4 regions of the Neorhizobium sp. BT27B genome follow, and region 1 is predicted to be linked to each of the others. Evidence: predicted binding sites of a transcription regulator. Region 1 holds the regulator's gene; each other region holds the start of a gene.
What was found. The regulator LexA, encoded in region 1, represses DNA repair genes until DNA is damaged. The targets are predictions, from matches to a motif close to TGTTCNNNNTGTGTTCNG.
Positions count from the first base shown of each region.

Region 2: the regulator LexA is predicted to act here: its motif matches at 1,461-1,478, upstream of AAIH70_RS09860 (putative DNA modification/repair radical SAM protein).
Region 3: the regulator LexA is predicted to act here: its motif matches at 1,390-1,407, upstream of recA (recombinase RecA).
Region 4: the regulator LexA is predicted to act here: its motif matches at 1,387-1,404, upstream of AAIH70_RS10640 (ATP-dependent helicase).

Region 1 covers NZ_JBCIYT010000001.1:47,812-50,934, reverse strand. Annotated here, with positions in the region: gene AAIH70_RS00240 (ComEC/Rec2 family competence protein) at 1-1,015, shown strand, start outside; gene lexA (transcriptional repressor LexA) at 996-1,715, opposite strand; gene AAIH70_RS00230 (VOC family protein) at 1,888-2,766, shown strand; gene kdsA (3-deoxy-8-phosphooctulonate synthase) at 2,769-3,123, shown strand, end outside.
Region 2 covers NZ_JBCIYT010000003.1:232,664-235,786, forward strand. Annotated here, with positions in the region: gene AAIH70_RS09850 (glycosyltransferase family 4 protein) at 1-744, opposite strand, end outside; gene greA (transcription elongation factor GreA) at 775-1,251, opposite strand; gene AAIH70_RS09860 (putative DNA modification/repair radical SAM protein) at 1,484-2,716, shown strand; gene AAIH70_RS09865 (UdgX family uracil-DNA binding protein) at 2,713-3,123, shown strand, end outside.
Region 3 covers NZ_JBCIYT010000016.1:65,581-68,703, forward strand. Annotated here, with positions in the region: gene alaS (alanine--tRNA ligase) at 1-14, opposite strand, end outside; gene recA (recombinase RecA) at 172-1,260, opposite strand; gene cckA (cell cycle histidine kinase CckA) at 1,513-3,123, opposite strand, start outside.
Region 4 covers NZ_JBCIYT010000003.1:406,329-409,451, forward strand. Annotated here, with positions in the region: gene AAIH70_RS10640 (ATP-dependent helicase) at 1-1,344, opposite strand, end outside; gene AAIH70_RS10645 (efflux RND transporter periplasmic adaptor subunit) at 1,640-2,815, shown strand; gene AAIH70_RS10650 (efflux RND transporter permease subunit) at 2,812-3,123, shown strand, end outside.

The sequences.
Region 1 (3,123 bases):
GATGGGCGTCGGGCTGGAGGGCGTTATCGTTGTCGCCAAGATGGTTGCGACCTGGGGAGGTGATGTTGCCATCGGGCGCCAACCGTCGTGGTTTCTGCCCGTCGCCACAGCCGGTTTTCTGATGCTGACCTTGCTGCGCACACGCCTTCATCTGCTGGGTTTGCCGCTTCTGGCACTGGCCATCTTTCTGTCATGGCGGGTGGCGCATGATCCGCCGCCGGATTTTCTGGTTTCCGAAGATGGAAGCCTTGCCGCCTTGCTGGGCAATAAGCAGGTCGCGACCAATCGCGCGCGTCCGCCCGGTTTCATTTATTCGCAGTGGCGCCACGCATTGTCATTGCCCCAGCCTGCGGCGCCGACATTGCTGGACACGCCATCGCCGAAAAACGGTACAACGACATCGGCAGAGGTTGCGGTGCTGCTGCCGAATGGAGCGGCCGTTCCAAAAACTGCGGATGGATTGAGGTCAGTCTCGACGAGCATGGGAGGAGAGCAGCAGGCCACCGCACTGCGAGAGGCCAACGCACCGAAAGAACGAGCGACATCACGACGACCGCCCCTCACGCCCGAAGAAGTATTTCAAGCGCGGCAGGCGATGCAAAAGGCTCTGCGCGAAAGTGTATTGGATACATTCGTCTGCGCAGGCCGGTCATGGTGTGTCGCAAGAACAACCAGCGGCCCGGCGGTCGCTGTGGTGGAAGATGCCCGCTTTGCCGGGCCTGCCTGCGATGTCGCGCAAATGGTTGTTGCGGCACGTGCCCGTTTTGATCGCTGTCGTTCGGGCGCATTGATGATCAACGGCGAGGCGTTACGCAGAACAGGAGCATTGGAAATCCGCTTCAACGGAAATTCTGATCCCAAACAATGGTCGATCGCCGCCGCCATGGTCGGCGCCGATCGCTCCTGGACGCGTCACCGCGACTATGACTGGCGGCGCAATCTTTTTGATCCGACACTGCCGGAGCCGCTGCGCTTTTTGAGCGGCAAGGCAGGTATCAGTGGTAACGGCGAATGAGGCCGACGAGCTTGCCCTGCACCTTGACGCGTTCCTGCGGGAAAATGCGGGTCTCATAGGCCGGGTTGGCCGCTTCGAGCGCGATCGATGCGCCCTTGCGGCGGAAACGCTTGAGCGTCGCTTCCTCGTCGTCGACCAGCGCCACGATGATATCGCCCGGCATTGCCGTGCTGCCGTTGCGGATGATGACCGTATCGCCATCCAGAATGCCGGCCTCGATCATCGAATCACCACGCACTTCCAGTGCATAATGCTCACCGCTGCCCAGCATTTCCGGTGGCACGGCAATTTCATGCGTCGTGTTCTGGATCGCCGAGATCGGCACGCCGGCCGCAATGCGGCCCATGACCGGCACGGTTGTTGCGGGCATACTGTCATTGGCAACAGGCGGCGGTGTCACCTGACGCACGGGCTGCGTCTTGCCGAGGCTGCCTTCGATGACGCTCGGTGCAAACGGTTTGCGCGGCTGCAGGCTTGCATTGTAGGCGTCCGGCAGCTTGATGACTTCCAGTGCGCGGGCACGGTTCGGCAAACGGCGGATGAAACCGCGTTCTTCAAGCGCAGTGATCAGGCGATGGATGCCTGATTTGGATGCCAGATCCAGCGCATCCTTCATCTCGTCGAACGATGGAGGGACGCCGGATTCCTTCATTCGTTCGTGAATGAACAGAAGCAGTTCCTGCTGTTTGCGCGTGAGCATGGCGGGTCCTCAAAGGTGAAACAAATCCAGAACGGACACTATATGTTCCATGTGTGTTCTGCAAGTGGCGAAAAATGGTAGTTGCGCGGAACGAACAGTGCTGCGGCTGGTCTTGATCGTGCAGCCGGAAAGATCGATCACTAAGACAATCAACGCTTGGAAATGGGCTGCCATGTTCACGATCGATCATCTCGTCCTGCCGACCATGTCGCTTGATGGCGCCCGCCGCCGATTGAAAGCACTGGGCTTCACCGTGGCTGCAGATGCCGCCCATCCCTTCGGGACGGGAAATGCCTGTGTTTTCATGGGTGACGGTACTTATCTCGAGCCGCTTTCCATAGTGGATCAGGCTGCCTATGATCAGGCATTCGCCGATGGAAACGTGTTTGTCCGGCAGGATGGTGAGTTTCGCACTCCTGCAGGTGAGGAGGGACTGTCCGCCATGGCGCTGGCAACCGACGATGCGCAGGCGGATGATGCCCGGTTTGTCGAGGCCGGGGTCTCTGCCGGCAAGATGCTGGAATTTTCGAGATTTGCCAAATTGCCGGACGGGACCGAAAAACTGGCCCGTTTTCGGCTGGCCTTTGCGGCGCGGAGTGACGCTGATTCTTTCGGCGTCTTCACATGCCAGCGGCTCGATCCCCTGCCGGCAGATCGATCGGCGCTGGAACGTCATGAAAATGGTGTCGCGGCTTTGTCCCAGGTTGTTCTGCTGGCGGGGAATACGCAGGAAGACGTCGAGCGGATTGGGACCGTGCTTGATGCAAGCGCTGAAAAATTCGATTTCGGTGATCACAGGTTTGCCGCAAGCAATGCGGTTTTAAGGCTCGTTGACGCCAAAACCTTTGCCGACACGTTTTCTTCCGCAGGCGATGCGGCGTCATTGTCGCGAACCGGTCTTGGCCGTGCCGCGGTGATATTCCGTGTTCCCGATCTTGCCGTGACACGGGCGGTGCTTGCTGCTAATGACGTCGCATTCATGGATAAGGGCAGTCGCATCGTGGTTGCCCCGGCGCCCGGACAGGGTGCCGTATTTGCTTTCGAGGAGTGATCATGGCTGTCAGCGCCAAGGCCGAAGTAACCGTCGGCGAGGGGGCCAAGCAGGTCCTTTTTTCCAACAGCAAGAAACTCTCCCTGATTGCCGGCCCCTGCCAGATGGAAAGCCGCGATCATGCCTTCATGATCGCCGGCACTCTGTCTGAGCTTTGCGGCAAGCTCGGCATCGGCCTGGTGTACAAATCCTCCTTCGACAAGGCGAACCGCACCTCGATCGCCGGCAAACGCGGCATCGGGCTTGATACCGCGATGGAGATCTTTGCCGATCTCAAGAAGGAGTTCGGTTTTCCGGTTCTCACCGACATCCACACCGAAGAGCAGTGCGCAGTCGTCGCCGAGACGGTGGATATCC
Region 2 (3,123 bases), on a different contig from region 1:
TGCGCGATACCAATCGTTGATATTGGTGTGCTCGCCGACGAACAGGATGCGATCGACGAGGCCGGCAGCAGCTACCCGCGCTTTCAGCTCGTTTTCGAATGCAACGTGTTGTGCCGTGGCGCGACCGGCGATGATCGCGACCCAGTCAGGGCGCGATGGCAATAGCCGGATCATGGCGTCGACGAAAAGGTCGGTGCCTTTCTGATGGCGCACGCGACCGAAGCAGCCGACGATCTTTTTCGTATCATCCAGCCCGCAAGCGCGCTTCGCCGCGGTTTTTTCCTCAGGCGGGGAAAAACGCTGGGTGTCGATGCCGTGCAGCACGACCGTGTTCGGCACTTCCAGATAGGCGGAGGTTTTGGCGCTGGTTGCGATGACCGCATCCATTTTCGACACCAGCCACCTGGTCCAGCTGGAATGTTTTCGCTGCGAGGCGGAGGTGAAGACGATGCGGATTTTCATCCGCAGCACATCGCGCATGAAGATCGCCGGCAGCATCTCGATGTTGCGGCGGGCATGCCAGACGCGCACCGGCCATGCGGCGGGCGCCGACCAGAGATGCACAAGATCACGAAAACGGATGAAGGGCAGGGTGCCTGGCAGGCCGGGGCCGAGCGAGGCTATGTGCTGGCCCTGCCGGCTCTGAACCGGCAGGAGCTGGATGATGGTCGACGTCACGCCGGAAAGGCGCCGCTTGAAGTTCGGCGCGATCACCTGAACCTTGCGAATGTCTGCAAGCGGCACGTCTGTCTCCGGCGGGATATTCGGGGCTGATCAGCCCCAGGTAACGGCGAGGATTTCGTAGGCTTTCGAACCGCCCGGCGCGACGACTTCGATGGAATCGCCGGCTTCCTTGCCGATCAGCGCACGTGCGATCGGCGACGAAATCGAGATCCGGCCCTGCTTCACGTCGGCTTCCTGGTCGCCAACGATCTGGTAGATCTTCTCTTCCTCGGTGTCCTCATCGACCAGCTTGACGGTGGCGCCAAACTTGATCGTCGAACCCGACATTTTCGACAGGTCGATGATCTCGGCGCGAGCCGTCAGATCTTCAAGCTCGGATACCCGGCCTTCATTGTGGCTCTGGGCTTCCTTGGCAGCATGATATTCGGCGTTTTCGGACAAGTCACCATGGGCGCGTGCTTCAGCGATCGCCTCGATGATGCGCGGACGCTCTTCCTGCTGACGCCAGCGAAGCTCTTCCTGAAGCTTCGTGAAACCGCCTGGCGTCATCGGTACCTTTTCAACCATTTCCTAAGTCCTCGACCCCGTGCCCGGCATGTCCGGACACAAAAAGAAACAGGTCCCGGAGCATAAACTCCGGAACCGTCCGAAAATCACTATTTGCGCCAGTATAACAGAATTCTGACAGCAAATTCCAATAAAAACAGAGATAGTGCAGGTGCGGGCGATTTCACAGGGGGGGAATTGGTTTTGCAAGGTTTCTTGACATTACGGCGCAGAACATATAGTGAACGCGCTAATGAAGAAGTCGCTCAAAGAACGCCTCGCCATCCTTTCCGATGCCGCCAAATATGATGCGTCCTGCGCATCGAGCGGTACGGTGAAACGAGATTCGTCAGCCTCCGGCGGATTGGGTTCGACGGAAGGTTCCGGCATCTGCCATGCCTATGCGCCGGACGGGCGATGCATTTCGCTTCTCAAGATTCTGATGACGAATTTCTGCATCTATGACTGCGCCTATTGCATCAATCGCTCCTCCAGCAACGTCGAGCGGGCGCGGTTTTCGGTGGAGGAGGTGATCTGGCTGACGCTGGAATTTTATCGGCGCAATTATATCGAGGGGCTGTTTCTGTCCTCGGGCATCATTCGGTCCTCCGATCATACGATGGAAGAAATGGTGCGCATTGCCCGCGAGCTTCGCACCACCCATAATTTTCGCGGCTATATCCATCTGAAATCCATTCCCGAAGCGTCAGCCGCGCTGATCGAGGAAGCAGGGCTTTACGCCGACCGTTTGTCGATCAATATCGAGCTGCCGACGGATGCGGGCATCGGCAAATTCGCGCCGGAAAAACGGCCCGACAATATCCGTAGTTCGATGGGCAATCTGCGCCTGAAAATCGAAGAGATGGCGGAGCCGACCCTGCAGACCAAACGTCGCCGGAAATTTGCGCCGGCGGGGCAGAGCACGCAGATGATCGTGGGGGCCGATGCCGCCGATGACGCGACCATTCTTGGCACCAGCGCGCGGCTTTACGGCAGCTACGGTCTGAAGCGCGTTTATTATTCGGCGTTCAGCCCGATCCCCGATTCATCCAAGAACCTGCCGCTGATAAAGCCTCCGCTGATGCGCGAGCACCGGCTTTATCAGGCCGACTGGCTTTATCGCTTTTATGGTTTCGATATCGGTGAGATCACTTCATCGCGTGCCGACGGCATGCTCGATCTCGACCTTGATCCCAAACTCGCCTGGGCGCTTGGACACCGCGATCGGTTTCCCGTTGACGTGAACCGTGCTGACAAGGAGGCGCTTTTGCGGGTGCCCGGTTTCGGCACGAAGACTGTGAAATCCATTCTGTCTGCCCGTCGTTTTCGCCGGCTGCGGCTGGAGGATGTCGGTCGCCTCGGTGTATCGCTCAAGAAGGTGCAGACCTTCATCACGGCCGAGGGGTGGACGCCGCACCGGCTGGTGGATCGCGCCGATCTGCGATCGATGTTCATGCCGAAGCCCGAGCAGCTGCAACTGTTATGACGCAGACATGTTTCCTTGAAGGGCGCGGGGACGTCGGGGAGTGGCGGGATGCTGCGCGACGTTTTCTGCTAGCGGGCGTGAAGCCGGGGGAAATAGATTGGCGCTTGTGTGACGAGGAGCAGGGGCTGTTCGGTGCACGCGGTGTGGATGCCGGCGATTCTCCGCGTGGGCATGGTGAAAACGAGCAGGTGGCACGCCCGATCAGTGTTCCGCCTGCTTTCCTGCACCTTGCCGAAGCTGTTGTCTGCCATGCCGACCCTGGACGTTTTGCGCTTCTTTACCGCCTTCTCTTTCGGCTGAGGGAGGAACGGCATCTGCTGGAGGTGAAATCCGACGCGGATGTCGTGGCGGCACACCGCATGCACAAGTCGGTCGGGCGCGACTATCACAAGATGACTGCCTTCGTC
Region 3 (3,123 bases), on a different contig from region 1:
TTCACGCCGCTCATGCTACGCCCTTCATTACCGCCCAGTGCGGGCCAATTCGCCAGAAACCACCGGCTTTTATCGTCCGCGCCCTGCCCTGTCCAGCCGCACAAAGACAAACCGGCCGCACATCCATCGATGCGCGGCCGGTTTGTTGATCAGATATGCGGGAAAGGTCGATTAAGCGTCGTCAGCACTGTCGCCATCATTGGCATCAGGGCCACCATTCTGCAGGAACTTGTCGGCAATCAGGCCGGCATTCTGGCGCAGCGACAATTCGATCTCGTTGGCCAGTTCCGGATTGTCGCGCAGGAAGGTTTTGGCGTTTTCACGACCCTGCCCCAGACGCTGGCTGTTATAGGAGAACCACGCACCCGACTTTTCGACGATACCCGCCTTGACGCCGAGATCGACGAGTTCGCCGGTCTTGGAAACACCTTCGCCATACATGATGTCGAATTCGACCTGTTTGAAGGGAGGCGCCATCTTGTTCTTGACGACTTTTACGCGCGTCTGGTTACCGACGACTTCCTCGCGCTCCTTGACCTGGCCGATACGGCGGATGTCGAGGCGGACGGAAGCGTAGAATTTCAGCGCGTTACCACCGGTCGTGGTTTCCGGCGAACCGAACATCACGCCGATCTTCATGCGGATCTGGTTGATGAAGATGACCATCGTCTTCGACTTGGAGATCGAAGCGGTCAGCTTGCGTAGTGCCTGGCTCATCAGACGGGCCTGAAGGCCCGGCAGGCTGTCGCCCATGTCGCCTTCGATTTCAGCGCGCGGCGTCAGTGCTGCCACCGAGTCGACGACGAGAACGTCGACGGCACCGGAACGCACCAGCGTGTCAGTGATTTCGAGAGCCTGTTCACCGGTATCCGGCTGCGAGATCAGAAGGTTCTGCAGGTCGACGCCGAGCTTGCGGGCATAGACCGGGTCGAGCGCGTGTTCGGCGTCGACGAAGGCGCAGATGCCGCCCTTCTTCTGGGCTTCGGCAATGGTCTGCAGCGCCAGCGTCGTTTTACCCGAGCTTTCCGGCCCGTAGATTTCGACAATACGTCCCTTCGGCAAACCGCCAATGCCGAGAGCAATATCGAGGCTGAGCGAACCGGTCGATACGGTCTCGATCTCGACGATGCTATCGTTCGAGCCGAGCTTCATGATCGATCCCTTGCCGAACGCGCGTTCGATCTGGGAGAGTGCCGCTTCCAGCGCCTTGCTTTTATCCACCGATTTTTCCTCTACCAACCGCAAAGAATTCTGAGCCATTTGAACCACCCCTTTAGGTTATCGCCGCCACGCAATCAATGTTGTAACCGATGGCCAATTCGTACTCTTTTTGTTCTATTTTAACAAGTGGGCACGATGCGATTGATTCAAATGAATCTTTTGATCCTTCGTTCTATTAATGTTCTCAAGCAGATAAGCTGTTCCTGTTTGTTCCTGGAACAGCCATTTCAGCGGTATTCTGCCGCCGTTTCATGTCAAGGCGGACGGCCGATTCGCCGCCCGCTCACCACCTCAGTCCTGCCGATCCAGCATCTCGCGCACTGTCACCGCCAGCTGTTTCAGCGAGAACGGCTTTGGCAGGAAACCGAACTTGGCATCGGCCGGAAGGTTGCGCGCAAACGCATCCTCCGCATAACCCGATACGAAGATGAACTTCATGTCCGGATAATTTTTACGCAGTTCGCGCAGCAGGGTTGGTCCGTCCATTTCCGGCATCACCACGTCGGAGACGACGATATCGACCTTGCCTTCGAGCTCTTCCATAATCTCCAGCGCTTCGACGCCGGATCCGGCTTCATGCACGGTGTAACCACGGGTTTCCAGCATGCGCTTGCCGCCTCGGCGCACTGCCTCTTCGTCCTCGACGAGCAGAACGACCGCCGAATTGCCGGTGAGATCGATATCGGCATTGGCCGATGCCGATTCAGGTTTTGGCGCTGCCGCAACCGCCGCAACCTCGCCGCCCGTCCCATTTTCCGCAACGACGACCGGTTCCGGAATGTGGCGTGGCAGGAAGATGCGGAAGGTCGTGCCCTTGCCGACTTCCGATTCGGGATGGATGTAACCGCCCGACTGCTTGACGATGCCATAGACCATAGACAGGCCAAGACCGGTGCCCTTGCCAACTTCCTTGGTGGTGAAGAAGGGCTCGAAAATCTTGTCCATGATTTCCGGCGGAATGCCGGTGCCGGCATCCGCGACCTCGACCATCACCAGATCTTCTTCCGGCAGATCGGCGCCAGCATAAGCACGCCCCTCTTCCGCCGTCACGTTACGGGTGCGGATGGTGATGCGCCCGCCTTCCGGCATGGCGTCTCGGGCGTTGACGCAAAGATTGATCAGCACCTGCTCGAATTGCGAAAGGTCGGTGCGCACCGGCCAGAGATCGCGGCCGTAATCGACATCGAGCTTGACGTTGGTGCCGGAAATCAGACGGTCGACCAGCATGCGCAGATCGCCAACGACATCGGTGAGGTTCAGCACGCTCGGCCGCATCGTCTGCTTGCGCGAGAAGGCCAGCAACTGGCGCACCAGAACCGCGGCGCGGTTGGCGTTGCGCTTGATTTCCATCAGGTCGGCGAAGCTGGCATCCGCCGGCCGCGCCTGTAAAAGCAGATGGTCGGAGGACAGAAGGATGGCTGTCAGCACGTTGTTGAAATCGTGGGCGATACCACCCGCCAATGTGCCGACGGCATTCATCTTCTGGGTCTGCGCCATCTGCGTTTCGAGCGCCTTCTGCTCGGTCGTCTCGAAGGCATAGACGATGGCCACCTCTTCCGGCGCCTCATCGCTCTCGTCGATCACGGCATTGACGAAGAAGCGCAGGTAACGGTTTTCGTCACCCGGATGGCGGCTTTCGAGCGGGGCGATGTCGCTCTGGCGGTCCTTGGCCTCGGCCAGCGCCTGGGTCAACTGCGGCCGCACCGCCTCGTTAAAGATCACCTCGAGCGGCGCGCCGGCTTCCGCTTCGTCGCGCGACACCAAACCGGAAAACAGTTTTAGGAACGGCGCGTTGACACGCAGGATCTTGCCATTGCCATCGACGGAGGCGATCGCCATCGGCGTGTTGTTGAAAAAGCGGGTGAAACGCATGGCCGACGAGGAAAGGTCCGCACCCTCCCC
Region 4 (3,123 bases), on a different contig from region 1:
GAGCGTGACAAACCGGTCTTCGAACTCGCGCATCTGGAAGGAGGCGCGCACGAGGATCGCCATGTCGTTCAGCGCATGTTTCTTGCCGTCATGGCCGTCGCCGCGTTGAAGGCGCTCGATTTCCTCGCCGACGGCGCGGGCTTCTTCCTCACTGTCCCAGGCGGCATGCACCTGAACCTTTTCATCGTTCGGGTCGCTGCGGTCGGTGAACAGGGTTTTGCCCAGTCGCCCCTCATTGTGGGCGATCAGATGGCCGGCGGCACCCAGAATATGCTCTGTGGAGCGATAATTGCGCTCCAGCTTGATCACCTTGGCGCCGAGAAAATCCTTTTCGAAGCGGAGGATGTTGTCCACTTCGGCACCGCGCCAGCCATAGATCGACTGGTCGTCGTCACCGACGCAGCAGACATTCTGCGGCACGCCCTTGGGGCGCTGCGCGAGCAGCCGCAGCCACATATACTGGGCGGTGTTGGTGTCCTGATACTCGTCCACCAGAATATAGCGGAACCGCTCGTGATATTCCTTCAGGAGATCCGGCGCCTTGCGAAACAGCGCGATCGGATGTAGCAGAAGGTCGCCGAAATCGCAGGCGTTGAGCGTGCGCAGCCGCGCCTGATAAGCGGCATAGAGTTCGCGGCCCTTGCCATTGGCAAAAGCGCGGGCATCACCTTCCGGGATATCCGGCGGCAACAAGCCCTTGTTCTTCCAGCCGTCGATCATGCCGGCAAACTGTTTGGCCGGCCAGCGCTTGTCGTCCAGACCCTCGGCCTGGATCAGCTGCTTGATCAGCCGTACCACGTCGTCCGTATCGAGAATGGTGAAATCTGAGCGCAGGCCCACCAGTTCCGCATGACGGCGCAAAAGTTTCACGCCGATCGAGTGAAACGTGCCGAGCCAAGGCATGCCCTCGACGGCACCGCCGACCAGAACGCCGATACGTTCCTTCATCTCGCGCGCCGCCTTGTTGGTGAAGGTCACCGCAAGGATCTGGCTGGGCCAGGCTTTGCCCGTTTCGAGAATGTGGGCGATGCGGGTGGTCAGCACGCGGGTCTTGCCGGTGCCGGCGCCGGCAAGAACCAGAACCGGACCATCGGTTGTTTCCACCGCTTCGCGCTGTTCCGGGTTGAGGCCGGAGAGATAATCCGGGGCAGGACGGCTCTGGCCGCGCGCTGCCATCGCACGCGCAGCAATGCCCAGACCGCTTGGGCCCAGACCGCTTGGGCCAAGTCCGCCGCCTGCCGGGGCCGGTTCGGCCGGCACAGGCGCTGAAGCGCCGCGGCTCTGGGGGCGGCGGGGTTCCGGCTCTTCGTCGAAGAACGGAATATCATCGAAACTGTTGCTCATGGGGGCCAATGTAGTGATTCGGAACCGAAAGGCCAGAAAAGATGTTCTGGTTTCATTCCATTTGCGCATGTCCGCTGTGGACTTTTTCAGGTGTAGCCACAGTAAAGGCGGAAACGGGCAGCCCTATGGCGGGCACTATGCACAGCAAATCATCGCAACTGCCCAAGGCATTCGCATCTGACATATGCGTGAAATTCCCGTAGGTTACAAATCGGTAAGGTGTCTCGCCAAGCATTGCGCAAATAGGCCGAAACGAAGATACTTCACCCAATCAAGTTGAATGCCGGAGGAATGCATGCGGATCGGAAACCAGCTCCTGACCTCGGTGGCACTGTTGCTTGCGGGCCTCTGTCTGTGGGCCTGGTTGTCGGCAGATGCCGGCCGTACGCTGGTCTCGATGGGCGTTCCCGAAAGCGTGGTGGCAAAGATCAACCCCGCCGCCATAGAACCGGTTTCCGCAGAACCATCGGCCGGTGGTGCCGCTGGATCCGCAACACCGCGTGCCGGCGGCGGCCAGCAGGCCGTTCTCGTCGCCACCCGCCCGGTCGGCAAGGGTATTGTCAACGATCAGCTTTCGGCGATCGGCAGCGGCGAGGCCATCCAGTCGGTCATCGTCATGCCGCAGGCATCCGGCACGATCAACGAGATCCACGTCAAGTCCGGCGACATGGTCAAGAAGGGCCAGGTGCTTGCCCAGCTTGACGACGACGAACAGATCATTTTGCGCGATCAGGCACAGGTCCTGCTGCGCAGCGCCCGCGAAAAGGCCGAGAGCTATTCGGCCCTGAAAAGCTTTTCCCGCTTAGACGTTCTCGATGCGCAGATCGCCAAGGAGACTGCCCAGCTGGCCGTCACCAATGCCGAGCTGGCGCTGAAACGCCGTTCCGTCCTCGCCCCGATCGACGGCATTGTCGGCATCGTCGCGGTCAATATCGGCGATAACGTCACCACTGCCAGCAATGTCGTGCAGCTGGATAACCGTCAGCAGCTGCTGGTGGATTTCTGGGCGCCGGAACGTTTTGCCGTGCAGGTCAAGGTTGGCATGCCGGTCGAGGCGACGTCCGCCTCGCGTCCGGGCCGCGTCTTCGAGGGCTCGGTCGAGGCGGTCGATAACCGCGTCGATCCCGCCAGCCGTACGATCCGCATCCGCGCCAAGATCGAAAATGAAGACGATCTGCTGCGCGCCGGCATGTCGTTTGGTGTCACCATGCGCTTCCCCGGCGAGACCTATGCGACGGTCGATCCGCTCGCCGTCCAGTGGGACAGCAAGGGTTCGTTCGTCTGGCAGATTGTCGAAAAGAAGTCGGTCAAGGCACGTGTGCGCATCATCCAGCGCAATCCTGATGCCATTCTGATTGCCGGTGACGTGAAGGAAGGCGATCTCGTCGCCACCGAAGGCCTGCAGCGTGTCCGCGAAAACGGCAATGTCCGCATTGCCGGTGAAAAGCCGCCGGAGGTCGCCAGCCGATGAGCAATCACGACGAGACGGAAAACAAGTCCGGCCACGACAAGAGCGCCGATAGCCAAAAGACCTTTACCGCATTGTTCGTGCGCCGCCCGGTTCTTGCCGCGGTCCTGAACACGCTGCTGGTGGTTGCCGGCCTTGCCGCCCTTGTCGGCATCGAAGTGCGCGAACTGCCGGATGTCGATCAGCCGGTCATCAGCGTGCGCACCACCTATGACGGTGCGTCTGCCCAGACGATGGATCAGGAAGTAACCGACATTATCGAAGGCGCGGTTGCCCGCGTCAGCGGTCTCAAATCCATTTCCTCGATCTCC